DNA from 2 places in the Rhizobium sp. SRI_017 genome. Region 1 is predicted to be linked to the other one. Evidence: predicted binding sites of a transcription regulator. Region 1 holds the regulator's gene; the other holds the start of a gene.
What was found. Region 1 encodes PhoB, which activates phosphate uptake and scavenging genes when phosphate is short. Its sites were predicted from a motif close to TGTCATNNANCTGTCAT; they were not measured.
Positions count from the first base shown of each region.

Region 1 (7,735 bases):
CCGCCGCGCCGCAGAGAAGCGGTTCCGCATGTATGGTGCGGCGGCCATCATCATCGGGCTCGCCTTCCTCGTGCTGCTGCTGGTCTCGATCTTCTCCAAGGGCTATACCGCCTTCTTCCAGACGATGATCACAGTTCCAGTCGAGTTCTCGGAAAAGATCATCGACCCCTTGAACAAGCGCGCCACCGACCCCAAGGTGCTGGTGACGGCGAACTATCCGAATCTTGCGCGCGACGCCGTCGCCAAGATCGTCGGCATCGATCCGAAGAATCGTCCGGAGATCGCCAAGCTCAAGGGCTTCGTTTCCGACGGCGTGCGTGCCCAGTTGCGTGATTTGGTGATCGCCAATCCTGATATCATCGGCAAGACGATCCCAGTCACCTTCCTGGCCTCGGCCAATATCGACTCCGCCTTCAAGGGTCAGATCGACCTGACCGTGCCTGAAAGCGACCGCAAGATCTCCGACACGCAAGTTCAGATCATGAACAAGCTCTCTGACGCCGGCGCGCTCCGCGAGCATTTCAATCCGGCTTTCTTCACGGCTGGCGCATCGAGCCGCCCGGAAGCGGCGGGTCTCGGCGTCGCCATTCTCGGCTCGATCTATACAATGCTGATCGTGCTGGCGCTGGCGCTTCCGATCGGTGTCTGTGCGTCGATCTATCTCGAGGAATTCGCACCGAAGAACCGCTGGACCGACCTGATCGAGGTCAACATCAACAACCTCGCCGCCGTTCCATCCATCGTCTATGGTCTGCTCGGCCTTTCAATCTTCATCAACTTCATCGGCATGCCGCGCTCCGCATCCATCGTCGGCGGCCTCGTGCTGGCTCTGATGACGCTGCCGACGATCATCATCGCAACCCGCGCTGCCCTCAAGGCCGTGCCGCCGTCGATCCGCGCGGCTGCCCTCGGCCTCGGCGCCTCGAAGATGCAGACCGTGACCCATCACGTCCTGCCGCTCGCCATGCCGGGAATCCTGACCGGTACGATCATCGGCCTGGCGAACGCGCTCGGCGAAACCGCGCCGCTGCTGCTTATCGGCATGGTGGCCTTCGTCGTCGACTACCCGACGACGCCGTTCGAACCTGCGACGGCCCTGCCGGTGCAGATCTACATGTGGGCGAATGAGGCCGAACGCGCCTTCGTCGAACGCACCTCAGGCGCGATCATCGTGCTGCTCATCTTTCTCATCATCATGAACCTCGCCGCAATCCTGTTGCGCCGGCGTTTCGAACGCCGCTGGTAAGGAGTTTCCATCATGAATATGCTTACGGATATTGAAGTCGAAAAGGCTGTTGGCAAGACCATGGCGACTGAACAGAACTACAAGATGATCGGCAAGGACGTGTCGGTTTACTACAGCGAGAAGCGTGCGCTGTACGACGTCAACCTGAACGTTCGCCAGAACACGGTGACCGCGCTCATCGGCCCGTCAGGCTGCGGCAAGTCGACGTTCCTGCGCTGCCTCAACCGCATGAACGATACGATCGAAGGCTGCCGCGTCACCGGCAGCATCACGCTCGACGGCGGCGACGTCTATCGCCCGTCGCTTGACGTCGTGGAACTTCGCGCCCGCGTCGGCATGGTGTTCCAGAAGCCGAACCCGTTCCCGAAGTCGATCTACGAGAATGTCTCCTACGGCCCGCGCATCCACGGCCTCGCCAAGAACAAGGCGCAGATCGACGAGATCGTCGAGAAGAGCCTGCAGCGCGCCGGTCTCTGGAACGAAGTCAAGGATCGCCTGCACGAGCCCGGTACCGGCCTGTCCGGTGGTCAGCAGCAGCGTCTGTGCATTGCCCGCGCCGTCGCCGTCAGCCCGGAAGTCATCCTGATGGACGAGCCCTGCTCGGCGCTCGACCCGATCGCGACCGCCAAGGTCGAGGAGCTCATCCACGAACTGCGCGAAAACTTCACCATCGTCATCGTCACCCACTCGATGCAGCAGGCGGCGCGCGTGTCCCAGCGGACCGCCATGTTCCACCTCGGCTATCTCGTGGAAGAGAACGACACCGACAAGATCTTCACCAATCCGGACGACCAGCGCACCCAGGACTACATCATGGGTCGCTTCGGCTGATCCCAGCCGACGAAGCCCTTAGACGTATCCCGACAGTATGAGGTACTGACATGTCCACCGCACATATCTATTCCGTCTTCGACGACGAACTGAAGACGCTCGCCCGCCGCATCGCCGAAATGGGCGGCATGGTCGAGCAGATGGTTTCCGACGCGATTCACGCACTCGTGACTTCCGATGCAGCACTTGCCCAGCGCGTGATTTCGGAAGACACGATCGTGGATGCCACCGAGCGCGAGATCGGCGACAAGGCCATCCTGATGATCGCCAAGCGCCAGCCCGTTGCCTCGGACCTCCGCGAAATCATCGGCTCGATCCGTATCGCCTCGGACCTCGAGCGAGTCGGCGACCTCGGCAAGTCAACCGCCAAGCGCGTGATTGCAGTCCAGACGACGGGCATCCCCCGTCCGCTCGCCCGCGGCATCGAGCATCTCTCCGAACTGGCGCTCTCCCAACTCAAAGACGTACTCGACGTCTACTCGACGCGCTCTCCTGAGAAGGCGGAGCAGATCCGCGCCCGCGACGAAGAGATCGACGCGATGTACACGTCGCTGTTCCGCGAGCTGCTCACCTACATGATGGAAGACCCGCGCAACATCACGCCCTGCACGCATCTCTTGTTCTGCGCCAAGAACATCGAGCGCATCGGCGACCATGCGACCAACATCGCCGAGACCATCTACTACATGTCGACCGGCGAGCAGCCGGCCGGCGAACGGCCGAAGGACGACAATACCGCGTCCGTCGTCCAGCCCGCTGAATAGCGGCCTACAGGATAGTATCGATGCAGCCGAGAATCATGGTGGTGGAAGACGAGGAAGCGCTGGGTACTTTGCTCAGCTACAACCTCGAAGCGGAAGGCTATGACGTCGAGGTGATAGGCCGCGGCGACGAGGCCGATATCCGGCTCCAGGAACGGGTGCCGGACCTGCTGGTGCTCGACTGGATGCTGCCTGGCGTGTCCGGCATCGAGCTCTGCCGGCGGCTCAGGATGCGGCCGCAGACCGAACGCCTGCCGGTCATCATGCTGACCGCCCGCGGCGAGGAGAGCGAGCGCGTGCGCGGCCTCTCCACCGGCGCCGACGACTATGTCGTCAAGCCGTTCTCGACGCCGGAGCTGATGGCCCGCGTCAAGGCCATGCTCCGCCGCGTGCGTCCCAGCGCGATCTCGTCGGTGCTGAAATGCGGCGATGTCGAGCTCGACCGCGAGACCTATCGCGTCCATCGCCGGTCGCGCGAGATCCGGCTCGGACCGACCGAGTTCAAGCTGCTCGAGTTCTTCATGTCTTCGCCCGGCCGCGTCTTCTCACGCTCACAGCTGCTCGACGGCGTCTGGGGCCACGACATCTATGTCGACGAACGCACCGTGGACGTCCATGTCGGCCGCCTGCGCAAGGCGCTCAACATTTCCAACATGCCCGACATCATCCGCACCGTGCGCGGCGCGGGCTATGCGATGGAAGTCTGACGGGAAGTTTTGAAAGAGAAACGGCCCGCTTCCAGTCAGGAGGCGGGCCGTTTTCCGTTCCGGAGCGGTCAGGAGCCCGGCAGGACGCGGATGCCGTAGAGGCGGATCGAACTGCCCTCGCCCGTGAGATCGCTGTTGATGACGATATGGCCAGAGGAGCTCGGACTCATCTTGCCGTCGAATTTCACCTGGATGAGTTCGTCGGCACGCTCGTTGGTGACCGTATAGCGATGGCGGCCGCAGTCGCCCAGAGTCTTGAATTCGCACTGAATGTAGATCTGGGCCGGCTTGTCGCTATTGGACTTGACGGTGATCGCGATGGTCGAGGTCTTGCCAGCCAAATCCTGTAGAAGCCCGGCCGGCACCTCGACCAGCACGTCGCCGTCCTGATCAGGTGCATTCGAGGTTATGACCGTGGCAAGCCCGTCGCTGTCGCGATGCTCCGTGATGGCCGCCTTCGCGCGTGGCTTGGCTGCATCGGCATTGGTGCCCGGCTTGAAGATATCAATCCAGTCGCCGGAAAAGCCGCGCAGCGTATCGAGCCGCGCTTCCTCTTGCGCCGGGTCCGTCTTCTCGGAACGCAGTGCATCGGGCACGAGGTTGAAGTCGCCGCCGCCCTTCATGGCCGCCTCGATCATGCCGGTGTCATAGACCCACCAGACGCCCCCGCCGATGATACCGAGGAGGAAAAGATAGACAAAGGTCGAAGCGAGGAATGAAGCGAAGCTGCGGCGGCGCTTCGTCGTCGGTGCGATGGCCTCGGCAGCCTTGTCGTCCCATTCGGCGGCCTGTGGCTGCGCTGCCGGCGCAGAAGACTGCGCCTCGCGCGTTGCCGTCAGCCCGGTGAGATAGTCGTCAATGTCAGGTTCGTTGCCGCGCACATTGGCTGCAGGCCGGCTCTGGGCGGCGAACTCCGCCATGGGTTCCACGCGTTCTGTGGCGCGTTCACCCTGCGCCGGCTCTGACTGTCGAACATGCTCGATGGCGGGCGCGGATGTCGGAAGCTCATCCTCGAATTCTGCGTCAAGCGGTTCAGAGCCTGGTAGCGGCGTGGGTTGATGGCTGCGGCTCGGCGGCTCGACCGGCCACGAATGTGGCTGCTGTGCCTCGACGACGGGCTCAGGCTCTTCCTCGGGTTCGCGCTCCAGCGCCACGCGCTCGAACTGTGCGATCGAGCGCAGACGCGACAGCTCCTCGTCCTCGATCTCGCGGATCGTGACCTCGAGCCGCTGGCGCTGGCGCTCGACGACAGTCATGTCTGATATCTCCTGCTTGCGCAGGCCGACATCGAGCGCATTGCGGGCGGACTGGTAGATCCGGGCGCGGATATCGGGATCCGAACGCTCGGCGCGCTCCAGCGCATTCCTGATCGCCTGTTCCAGTCCGCTCAACCCGATATTCCCTATTGCGCGGCGCGCATGCGCCGATTCATTCTCCGGTAACCATTCGCTTCGGCCTTGGCAAGCGGGACGGCACGCGGCAACCGATACGTCCGCAGGCACTGCGCGCAAATCGTGGCAAGTTTCCGGTGGATAGAAAATTCAACCTTGAACAATCCCGGGGTTTCGGCTTAGCTGCGCACCTATTCGAACGATGGAAATGCCGATGGCGCTGCCGCCTATTCTCAGAGACAATCTTCGTCTGCCGGTCGTGGCAGCGCCGCTGTTCATCATCTCCCATCCGGCGCTGGTCATAGCCCAGTGCAAGGCGGGCGTCGTCGGCTCCTTCCCGGCACTCAACGCGCGGCCCGAGGCCCAACTCGACGAATGGCTGGCCGAAATCACCGAGACGCTGGCCGCCCATAATGCGGCCCATCCGGAGGCGCCGGCGGCACCCTTCGCCGTCAACCAGATCGTCCACCAGTCCAACAAGCGGCTGGAGCACGACCTGACCATGTGCGTCAAATACAAGGTGCCGATCGTGATTTCCTCGCTCGGAGCGGTGCCTGAAGTCAACCAGGCGATCCATTCCTATGGCGGGACCGTGCTGCATGACGTGATCAACAACCGCCATGCCAATTCGGCGATCCGCAAGGGTGCCGATGGCCTGATCGCGGTTGCCACCGGTGCCGGCGGCCATGCCGGCACGCTCTCGCCTTTCGCGCTGATCCAGGAGATCCGCGAATGGTTCGACGGCCCGCTGCTGCTATCGGGCGCCATCGCCAATGGCGGCGCGATCCTCGCAGCCCAGGCCATGGGCGCCGACCTCGCTTATATCGGCACCCCCTTCATCGCCACCGAAGAAGCCCGCGCGACCGACGAATACAAGCAGATGATCGTCGAATCGAACGCCGCCGATATCGTCTATTCCAACTATTTCACCGGCATTCACGGCAATTATCTCAAGGGCTCGATCCGCGCCGTGGGCATGGATCCGGACAACCTGCCGGCCGCCGATCCCTCCAAGATGGATTTCGAGAAGGCAACCGCTGGACCCAAGGCCTGGAAGGAGATCTGGGGCTCCGGCCAGGGGATCAGTGCCGTAAAGGCCGTGGTCCCAACCCGGACGCTGGTCGAGCGGCTGGATGCCGAGTACAGGGCAGCCAAGGCCCGCATCTGCGGCTGAGGCACGCTCACCACAGCCAATTGGCGAGGCCAATCGCCCCAGCGCGATTTTCCTTCCCGCCCACCTTGCATTCTCGGCCGGTTGGCGCTATCAGCCGTCTCGATCGCGCTTCCGGTCCGGCTGGAAGGATCGATAAGCCGCTTTAGCTCAGGTGGTAGAGCACATCATTCGTAATGATGGGGTCACAGGTTCGAGTCCTGTAAGCGGCACCACTTCTCAATCCAGATCTTTCGACGTTGGAGCGTTGTGCGCCTTCCCCGCATACGCCGCCGGGGCGGCGCAGCGCCGAAATTTTCCCCGGCGCCGCGCGGAGATCGATCAGGTCTTCACGATATGCAGGTCACGCGGTAGGCTGGACAGGATTTCGGGGCCATCCTCGCGCAGGATGACGATATCCTCGAGCCGGATGCCGAAGCGGCCGGGGATGTAGATGCCGGGCTCGATCGAGAAGACCATGCCTTCCTCCAGTACAGTCTCGGAAGTCGCGGTGATATAGGGCGGCTCATGGCCGTCGATGCCCATGCCGTGGCCGGTGCGGTGGACGAAGTACTCGCCATAACCGGCATCGGCGATGACATTGCGCGCGGCCGCATCGACCTCCTTGGCAAGCACACCGGGGCGGGCTGCCTTGAGCGCAGCCTGGACGGCCTTCTCGACGATCGAGTGGATCTGGCCATAGCCTTCGGGCGGCTGGCCGACAACGGCCATGCGGGTGATATCAGAGGGGAAGCCCAGCTTGCGGCCACCAATGTCGATGACGACGGCATCGCCGTCCTGGATCACCCGGTCGCTGGTGGCGTGATGCGGGAACGCGCCATTGCCGCCGGCACCGACGATCCAGAATTGCGGGGAGGCACCTTCCGAGGAGAAGTGTTCCTTGATGGCGTCGGCCAGTTCGAGCTCGGTCATGCCGGACTTCAATACGCTGAAGGCCTTCTGCATGGCACGATCGGCGATGCCGGCGTTCATCTTGAGTTTCTGGTACTCGGCCGAATCCTTGCACATGCGCAAGCCGCCGAGCGTTTCCGGTGTGAAGGTATGACGCGTGTCGGACGGAAGCGCGCCGAGGAGCAGAAGCGCGAAATCGGCGCGCATGGTTTCATCGAGCGCGACGAGGCCGGGCGCGGTGGCGTCGATGGCTTCGAGCGCTTCCGCGAGTGCAGCGTCCGGGCCGATATCATCGGCCCAGGTGTGGAACTCGATGTCCGTCCGCTCGCGCGAGCCCTCGGCGTTGAGCACCGGCATCAGGAAGCACTCCTTGTCCTGGGCGATCAGCAGCAGGCAAGGCCGTTCGTCGGGATGCGGATGGAAGCCGAGCATCCAATCCATGTGCGATCCCGGGCCGATGGCGATCAGGCCCGTGCCGGTGGCTTTCATGCGCTCGCGCAGCGCGGCGAGGCGTTTTGAGGTTTGTTCGTTCATGTCGTGATTTCCTGATATGAATTTCCAGACGAAAATGGCGGGATTAACCCCTCACCTACTTCGGCCAAGGGTTCGCTCCGCTCACCCGGCCTTCGTTCGCAAGCTCACCCTCTCCCACAAGGGGAGAGGTAGACACGCGGCGCTCGTGGCACCTACCTCTCCCCTTGTGGGAGAGGATAGTTCGTCCTCGATCGGCTGGACGA
Region 1 covers NZ_JBYCZP010000019.1:19,434-27,168, reverse strand. The annotation lists gene pstA (phosphate ABC transporter permease PstA) at 1-1,246, shown strand, start outside; gene pstB (phosphate ABC transporter ATP-binding protein PstB) at 1,259-2,077, shown strand; gene phoU (phosphate signaling complex protein PhoU) at 2,128-2,841, shown strand; gene phoB (phosphate regulon transcriptional regulator PhoB) at 2,862-3,545, shown strand; gene AC2YI2_RS29210 (hypothetical protein) at 3,614-4,936, opposite strand; gene AC2YI2_RS29205 (NAD(P)H-dependent flavin oxidoreductase) at 5,151-6,110, shown strand; tRNA gene AC2YI2_RS29200 (tRNA-Thr) at 6,247-6,322, shown strand; gene AC2YI2_RS29195 (M24 family metallopeptidase) at 6,429-7,532, opposite strand.

Region 2 (7,735 bases), on a different contig from region 1:
TTCAGCGAGCGCGGTGCAGCGGCCAGCCGAGCGGCCTGAAGCAAACGAAAAAAAAGGGCGCCGCTCTGTCGCGGCACCCTTTTCTTGAATTTGTCTCCGGACGCTTTGTTGTCCCGGACCTTGCAGCCGTCAGATGAAGATCATCAGTGCGACGAAGGCAAAAGCTGCTCCTACCAACACGGCATTAAAGGAATTTGTAAGCCCCATCGTGGCCTCCTTGGTCTGTGTTGACCCGGGCATTAAGGGTTAATTTTTGATGGTTGAAAAGCGGAATCTATGCCGCGCCGCAACATGATTGTGAAAAATTGATGACGAATCTTCGTCCAATCTCATGAAACATCTGGATTTTTGCCGCCTGTAATTATTTTGTCGCGGCTAGCGTCAGGGTTAAGATTTTCGGCTGCGTCGTGGCGCTGACGTCTCCGCCCGGATCACTTCGCGCCCGTTTCCCGTGCTTGGGTGATTCTGCGCATCAACCTGCCGTCGAGGACGAGGAGGCCAAGGATGATGAACGCAAGACCAAGCCAGTCCTCTGGCCCCAGGCGCTCGCCGAGAAAGAGGGTTGAGAGCAAGATCGCGCTCGGCGGAACCAGCAGTGTCACCAGTGAGGCATTGGTGGCGCCAGCGGTGCTGATCAGGCGGAAATAGATGATGTAGGCGAGCGCCGTCGAGAGCAAGGCCAGTGCCAGAACCGCGCCGAACGCGCCCGCAGGTGGCAGCGGTAGTTGCCAGGGCATGTCGTGCAGAAGCACCAGCGGCAGGATGATCAGCGTCGAGGCGGTCAATTGCCCGGTTGCAGTGACGGCCGGTGCGACATCGCGGAACTGCCGACCCCAGACGGCGGCAAAGCCGTAGGAGATCGCCGCGGCCAGCGGCAGCGCCATCGCCCAGAGTGGCGCATCGGCGCCGATCGTCAGCTGCGGCGCGAAAAGAATGACCGTCCCGACAAGGCCGATCAGCGTACCCATCATCTTGCGGCTTGTGAGCTTCTCGTCCTCGGTCATGAGATGGGCGACGATGACAGTCCAGATCGGCGTCGTCGCATTGAGGATTGAGGCGAGGCCGGCGCCGATCTCGGTCTGGCCGAGAAAGATCATACTGTGCGGCAGGACGTTGTTGAAGAGCCCAAGGATCAGGAAGGGGCGCCAGCGCGCTCTCATCACGCCGTAGATCCCGTAACGGCCGGCGATGAAGATGTGGAGCGCCAGCGCCGCGAGCGCGAAACGCAGGAAGGCGAGGGTGAAGGGCGGAATGTGTTGCACCGCGACGCCGGCAAAGAAGAATGAGCCGCCCCAGAGCAGGCCGAGGCCGAGAAGCATCAGCCATGCATTGCCGGAAATTTGGGAGGAAGGTTGGTTGCTCATTCTCGACGCCCTTTGTCTGCTGGAGCGTCCTATCCGAACCCAACGCGCGGGCGCCACCCGAAAGCCGGGCGGCGACCGGCATGGATATTCGGGTCAGAGTGCGTTCAGCAGCGCCGGGGTGGCCCAGCCATCCGCGGGCATACCAAGCCGCGCCTGTTCCTTCTGGATCGCGACGCGCGTGCCGCCGCCGAGAATGCCGTCGATCTTGCCGACATCGTGGCCGAGTGCCTGCAACTTTTCCTGCAACTGTTTCATCTGGTCGGGAGAAAGGCCGGCTTCCGGGTTACCCTTCTGGTAGGTCCCGGCGCCGGCGAGCCGCGTCGCGAAATAGGCGGCGGAGGTCGTGTAGATGAAGGACTGGTTCCACTCGAGATAGATGCCGAAATTCGGATAGGTCATGAAGGCCGGTCCCTTGCGACCCTGCGGCAAGGCGATGGCTGCCTTGAGATGGCCGAAGCTGGTATTGCCGTCGCGCGGCTGGACACCGAGCGCAAACCATTCGGCGGCGGTGAGGGGGCCGCCAAGGCCGGTCTTCTCGAAGGGGAGATTGTCGGGAATGGTCACTTCCTGGATCCAGGGTTCACCCCTGTTGAAACCGAGGCTCTGGATAAAGCGGGCGGCAGTGAGGATCACATCCTCTTCGCTCTTCTTCAGGTTGACATGGCCGTCGCCGTCGCCGTCGGTACCGAAGGCGATGATGTCCCTGGGCAGCATCTGCACCTGGCCGATCTCGCCCGCCCAGGCTCCGGTATTGGCGTCCGGATCGAGGTCGCCGTGCTGGACCATCTCAATGAGCGAGAGAAGCTGCGGGCGGAAGAGTTCCGGACGACGGCAATCATGGGCCAGCGTCACCAGCGCATCGCGGGTATTGAAGTCTCCCTGCACGGCGCCGAAATCGGTTTCCATGGCCCAGAAGGCGGTGATGACAGGTGCCGGCACGCCGTAGTCGGCCTCGGCCTTGGCGAAAGTGTCGGCATATTGCTTGATCTTCTGGCGACCGATGTCGAGGCGCGCCTGGGAGACAGTGCGCTTGGAGAATTCGAGGAAGGTCTGGCGGAAGACGCCCTGTCCGCGGTCACGGCTCAGCACCTTCTTGTCGATCTGCGCGCTGGCCAGCGCGCGGTCGATGGCCTCAGCAGGAATGCCCTTCGCCGTGGCGTCGGCACGAACACCATCCAGGAAAGTGCTGAGATCGCCGCCGCAGGGCGCTTTCGGCTGTTCTTGGGCGAGGGCGGGGACGGCGAGAACGGAGAGGATAAGGAGAGCGGTGGCGGCGGTGGTGCGCGTCATGGAAGACCTTCTGGACTTGGCTTCTTTGGGGTGCAGAAGCTTTTCCAGAAGATTAAGGCAGATGCAAGTCTGCCTTATCCTTATTCCGCCTGTTGAGAACCTGTTCTCAGTTGCTTTCGGCGGCGGCGGACTTCACCCATTTTTGCCAGTTCTTGCGCGTGCCGGCAAAAACGTTGATATCCGTGTCGCCCTTGATGCCCGGGATCTGGCCGGTGGATGTATACTGCCAGAAGGCCCAGCGATCGCGATCGTAGACCTTGGACGGATGCTGGGCGACGGCGCGCAGCCAGTAGTGATAGTTGTCGAACTCGCCGACGAGGATATCGCGGTGGAAGTCGACGGCCGTGTAGATGATCGGGCGCTTGCCGTAATGCTTTTCCAGCCGGTCCATGAACTTCTTGAGTTCGTAAACAGCCGTCACCTTTGACGGGCGGTATTTGCAGGTCTTGGAAGCGCCATTCCATTCGACGTCGAGAACGGGCGGAAGGTATGTCGCGCTCTTCGGCACATTTTGGATGAACCAGTCGGCCTGCTCGTCCGCGGTCGAGCAGAAATAATAGAAGTGATAGGGCGCGTATGGAATGCGAGCCGCCCGCGCACCCTGCCAGTTCTGGTTAAACTTGTCGTCGAACCGATCCTTGCCTTCGGTCGCCTTGATGAAGACGAAGGATACGCCGGAGTTCTTCACAGACATCCAGTCGATCTCGCCATTCCACTTGGAGACGTCGATGCCATGCACCGGGTGATGGTGCGGTGTGATCTTGCCGAAATTCTGTGGATCGGTGTCCTGGAATTTTGGGGATATGGATGCTGTTTCCACGAGATCGTAATCCGTGGACGAGCAGGACGCCAAAGCCATAAGCAGAGGCAGGATAGCAACTGCGAGAATCCGCATTGTTCCCCCGATGATACGCGACACACACTGCCTCCTGAGCCCCACGCGCTGCCCGCGCAATGTCTGCCGTAGGAGGATTGAACCTCCGTTCTTCCATATCATCGTAAAAATTGGGTTAGTTTCAAGCCAAATCGATACGGACCGGGCTTGTAACGCAAGCCTCGGACCATTTTCGATTCACAATCGCCTGATGACAGCGAGCCAGGCATAGCCGAGTGCATGGCTTGAGAACTCTAGTCGGTAGGGTGCGCCCTCGATCGTCGACCGCAAAGCCGATTCGAGATTGGCACGCGGGGTGACATGGAATCGCCGGAGCCAGCCTCGCAGCAGCGCGCCAAACCAGCGCGGCAGTCCCTCCTGCTGGCCGAAATCGGCTATGTGGAGCGAGCCGCCCGGCTTGAGTGCTGCGAGCGAGGCGGCGATCGTCTTCTCCCAATCCGGGATCATCGACAGCGCATAGGAAATCATGATGCGGTCAAAGCCCGGCTCGTCGAAATCGGCTGGCACGAAGCGGCTTGCGTCGAGTTCCCGGAGCGTGACCTCATGGGGAAGGCCGGCGAGCTTGCCACGTGCCGTCGCCAGCATCTCCGAGGAGATATCGAGGCCGAAGAGGCGCGTCATGGGATAGTGGCTGGCAACAACAGCCAGATTGCGGCCGGTGCCGCAGCCCACTTCGAGCAGGCTTTGACCTTCGGACATGTCGAGCCCGTGGATCATCCGGTCGCGGCCCAGAAGATAGTATTTTCGGGTCAGGTCATAGATGTGTCGTTGCCGGCGGTAGACCCGGTCCATCAGCCGGGAGTGATCGCTCCGCGTCATCGTCGGCGCGGCGGTCATTTCGCGAGCTCGTAGACGTGAAAGCCGCCATAGATCGCCGACCGGTCCTTGCGGTTGAGCTGTTCCGAGCGTTCGCGGAGATAGATCCAGCGGCGGTCGACCTCGGTTGCGAGCCGGTTTTCGACGATGCTCTTCTCGGCGGCCGTACGGAAGATGATGCGGGCGCCTTCGCGCGCCGTGCGGGTGATTTCCCGCCACAGGCTGTTGAGCTGCTGGTCGGTCATCCAGTCCTGTGCGTCGAGCAGCACGAAGCGATCCATGGAGGCATCAGGCTTCGTCGCGAGAACGGCCTCGAAATTTGCATGATGGAGCGTCACGCGGTCGAGATTGTTCTTGATCGGCTGATAGCTCTCGCGCGTGAGATAGGGCGGCAGCTTGCCTTCTTCGGGCCTGGGATAGCGGCGAGCGAAGGCCTGCCAGGCGAAGTAGTTCTCATTGAGCGGGAAATGGCAGGCGAGCTTTTCGACGCGTTCGCGCAACACGTTGGCCAATGACCTGTCGTCGGTGAGGCTCGCCAGCTCATCGAACTGCCGCGGCGGGATTCCGAGACCGAAAAGCGAGCTCTTGCGCGCGGTAATCCAGCGCACGACCTTGCGGTCGAAGATCGGTGCGATCTTGCGGTCGAAGAATTCGCGCTGCTCCTCGATCGTGCGCGCCTCAATGATCTCGGTGAGGTCGACGCCGTAGAGACGGGCGGCCATGTGGCTCGCGCCGATGAAGCGGCCGAGCAGGCCGGTGCGGTAGAAATTTCCGTTGAAGACGTCGATGCGCTTCTGGCCGTTGAGCCGACGCTTTTCCCAATAGCGTCGGGTCTCGAAATCGAGATGCGGTGCGATGAACTGCTTGTAGGCTTGGCCGTTTGACGGTTCGTTGGCGATGCCGAAGAAACGCATCACGTCGGGATGGCCGGGCAAATGAGCGAAGGCTGCGATCTTGAGCCTGTTGAGCGCGATATGGCTGGCGTTGAGGTCGGCGACATCGATCGAAGCCGGGCCCTTGGCGAGATAGCTCAGCATGTTGCAGCCGCCGGATGCGATCGTCGCGATGCGATGCTCCGGGGTGAGTTCCATGGCGAGCAGGTCGACGTCGGGGTCTTCCCAGATTTGCGGATAGACCAAGCCGGAGAAGAGCAGGCCAAAGAGCCGTTCCGACATGCCGTCGAAACTCAATGCCCTGTGCTGCAGGAGCGCGCCTTTGAGCCGCTCGTCGAGCCCGAATTTCTTCTTCTTCTTCAGCGCTTGCGTCATGCCAGCTCCCCTCGATTGCGATGGCCGGGGAATATTGCGATTCAACGAAGGTTTAATGACAGTCCAAAAGATAGCCTGTTGATCGGCCGCAACGGCCGGACATCAAAAGGGAAAATTAATTTTTGCCCGATAGCGTCATCTGTATGTCGCAGGAGCTGCTAACATGATGTTACGAGCTTTGCTGCCAGGGGTTTCCCAGCGATATGCGATCGTTGGCCTGGCGCTAGGGTCACTGTTCCCCATTCTCGGGCTCGTCGCCGAATTTCTCTTGCACCGCAACCGTGCGGTTGAGCTTCGTCTCGACGAGCCGTTCCGTGCGCTGCTCTTCGCATTGCCTCTCCTTATGGCGACAGTCTTTTTCCTGTTCGGGCGCAGCAGAGAACGGCTCCTCATCAGGCTCAGCGCGGGAGAAGTCATCGAGCGTGAGCTGCTCTATCTATCGCTGCATGATCGGCTGACCGGGTTGCCGAACCGGGCCTCGCTGGAACGGGAAATCGAGCGCTTTGCCATGGCGCGGAGGAAGGGCCGGTCGCGGCCCGCTTTTCTGCTGCTCGACCTCGACAAGTTCAAGCATGTCAACGATACACTGGGTCATGATGCGGGCGACGAACTGTTGCAGCTGTTCTCAATCAGGGTCACCGGCGCAGTCGGCCCTCAGGCACGGATATTCCGCCTCGGCGGCGACGAATTCGTGGTGACGGTTGCCGGATCGCCCAGCGATGTCGATCTGGAGAGGCTCTGCCGTTCGGTTGAGTTGCGCGCGGCAGAACCATTCGAGCTGAGAGCAGGTCGCGCTGTGATCGGCGTTTCCATCGGTATCGCCTATTTCGAGGCGGACGACTTCTCGATGCCCGATGTCATCAAGCGTGCCGACCTCGCGCTTTATGCTGCAAAGGACATCGCCGGATCGGCGCATGTTTTTCACGATCGTGTTCTGGCGAGCGGCATGCAGGAACGCATGCGGACGGAACAGGAAATCGCCTCCGGTTTGCTGCGCGAGGAATTCTTTGTCGAGTACCAGCCGGTCGTGAACGCGACGACGCGCGAGATTGCCGCCTTTGAGGCGCTTGCCCGCTGGCGCCACCCGCAACGTGGTGTTCTGAGTCCTGAGCATTTCCTGTCGATCGCCGAACGTTCGGGCCATATGCTGGCTCTCGGCCGTTTCGTTCTCGGTCGTGCCATCGAGGATGCCGGCCGCTGGCCTGAGGCGATCGGCGTGGCGGTGAATGTCACCGGTGACGAGTTTTGCGATGCGCGATTTGTCGACCACATCAGAACGCTGCTAGAGATCCACAACGTCGCGCCAAGCCGCCTGACCATCGAGATCACTGAAGCGGCGTTCACCATCGACACGGCCATTATCAGGAAAGGGCTGTCCGAACTCAGCGACCTCGGTGTGAAGGTTGCCATCGACGATTTCGGCATGGGTTTCTCCAGCATCAACCATCTCAAGCAGTTTCCGATCGATCGGTTGAAAATCGATCGGTCCTTCACGCAAGCCATGCTCGAAGGCGGGCGCGAGACCGAACTCGTCCAGATCATCCTCAGGCTCGGCCAGATCTTCGGGATACAGACGACGGTCGAGGGCATCGAGAATGAGGACCAGCTTGAAGCGGTGCGCATGCTCGGCGCCGCAGACGTACAGGGTTTCCTGATTTCGCGGCCGCTCACGGCCAGTGCCGCGAGCGCGCTCGCATACAGCCAGTCCGGCTCGTTTGCCGAGACGGCCCTGCGCGTCAGTGCATGACATCGTCCGTCCACAGCTCCATCCACGATTTGATTTTCCGCAATCATCGCAATTCGTTTCCCACTCGGTTATTAAGTCGGGACGAACAGGAGTGACGCATGCGGATTGTCGCGCGGATATTGAAATGGCTCGGGCTGGCGCTCGCTGCCATCGTCGTCGGAGCCATCGGTTGGCTCTATTTCTTTCCGCCGGAATTGTTGAGAGTTGGCACCGCCTATGCCGCAAAGATCGTGTGTTCCAACACGTTCGTCGCCGGCCGTGATCCAGCGGAAGTGCTGAGCAAGGATGTTCAGGCGCCGGGTCATCCGCTCCTGAAATACGTGTCCTTCGAAAGGGGCGAAGATTCAATCACGAC
Region 2 covers NZ_JBYCZP010000002.1:357,317-365,051, forward strand. The annotation lists gene metF (methylenetetrahydrofolate reductase [NAD(P)H]) at 1-39, shown strand, start outside; gene AC2YI2_RS06500 (DMT family transporter) at 432-1,364, opposite strand; gene AC2YI2_RS06505 (lytic murein transglycosylase) at 1,458-2,654, opposite strand; gene AC2YI2_RS06510 (glycoside hydrolase family 25 protein) at 2,761-3,549, opposite strand; gene AC2YI2_RS06515 (class I SAM-dependent methyltransferase) at 3,727-4,386, opposite strand; gene AC2YI2_RS06520 (BtaA family protein) at 4,383-5,633, opposite strand; gene AC2YI2_RS06525 (putative bifunctional diguanylate cyclase/phosphodiesterase) at 5,797-7,380, shown strand; gene AC2YI2_RS06530 (serine hydrolase domain-containing protein) at 7,479-7,735, shown strand, end outside.
Region 2: AC2YI2_RS06520 (BtaA family protein) is a predicted target of PhoB. The motif match lies at 5,678-5,694, and genes of this name have one in related genera.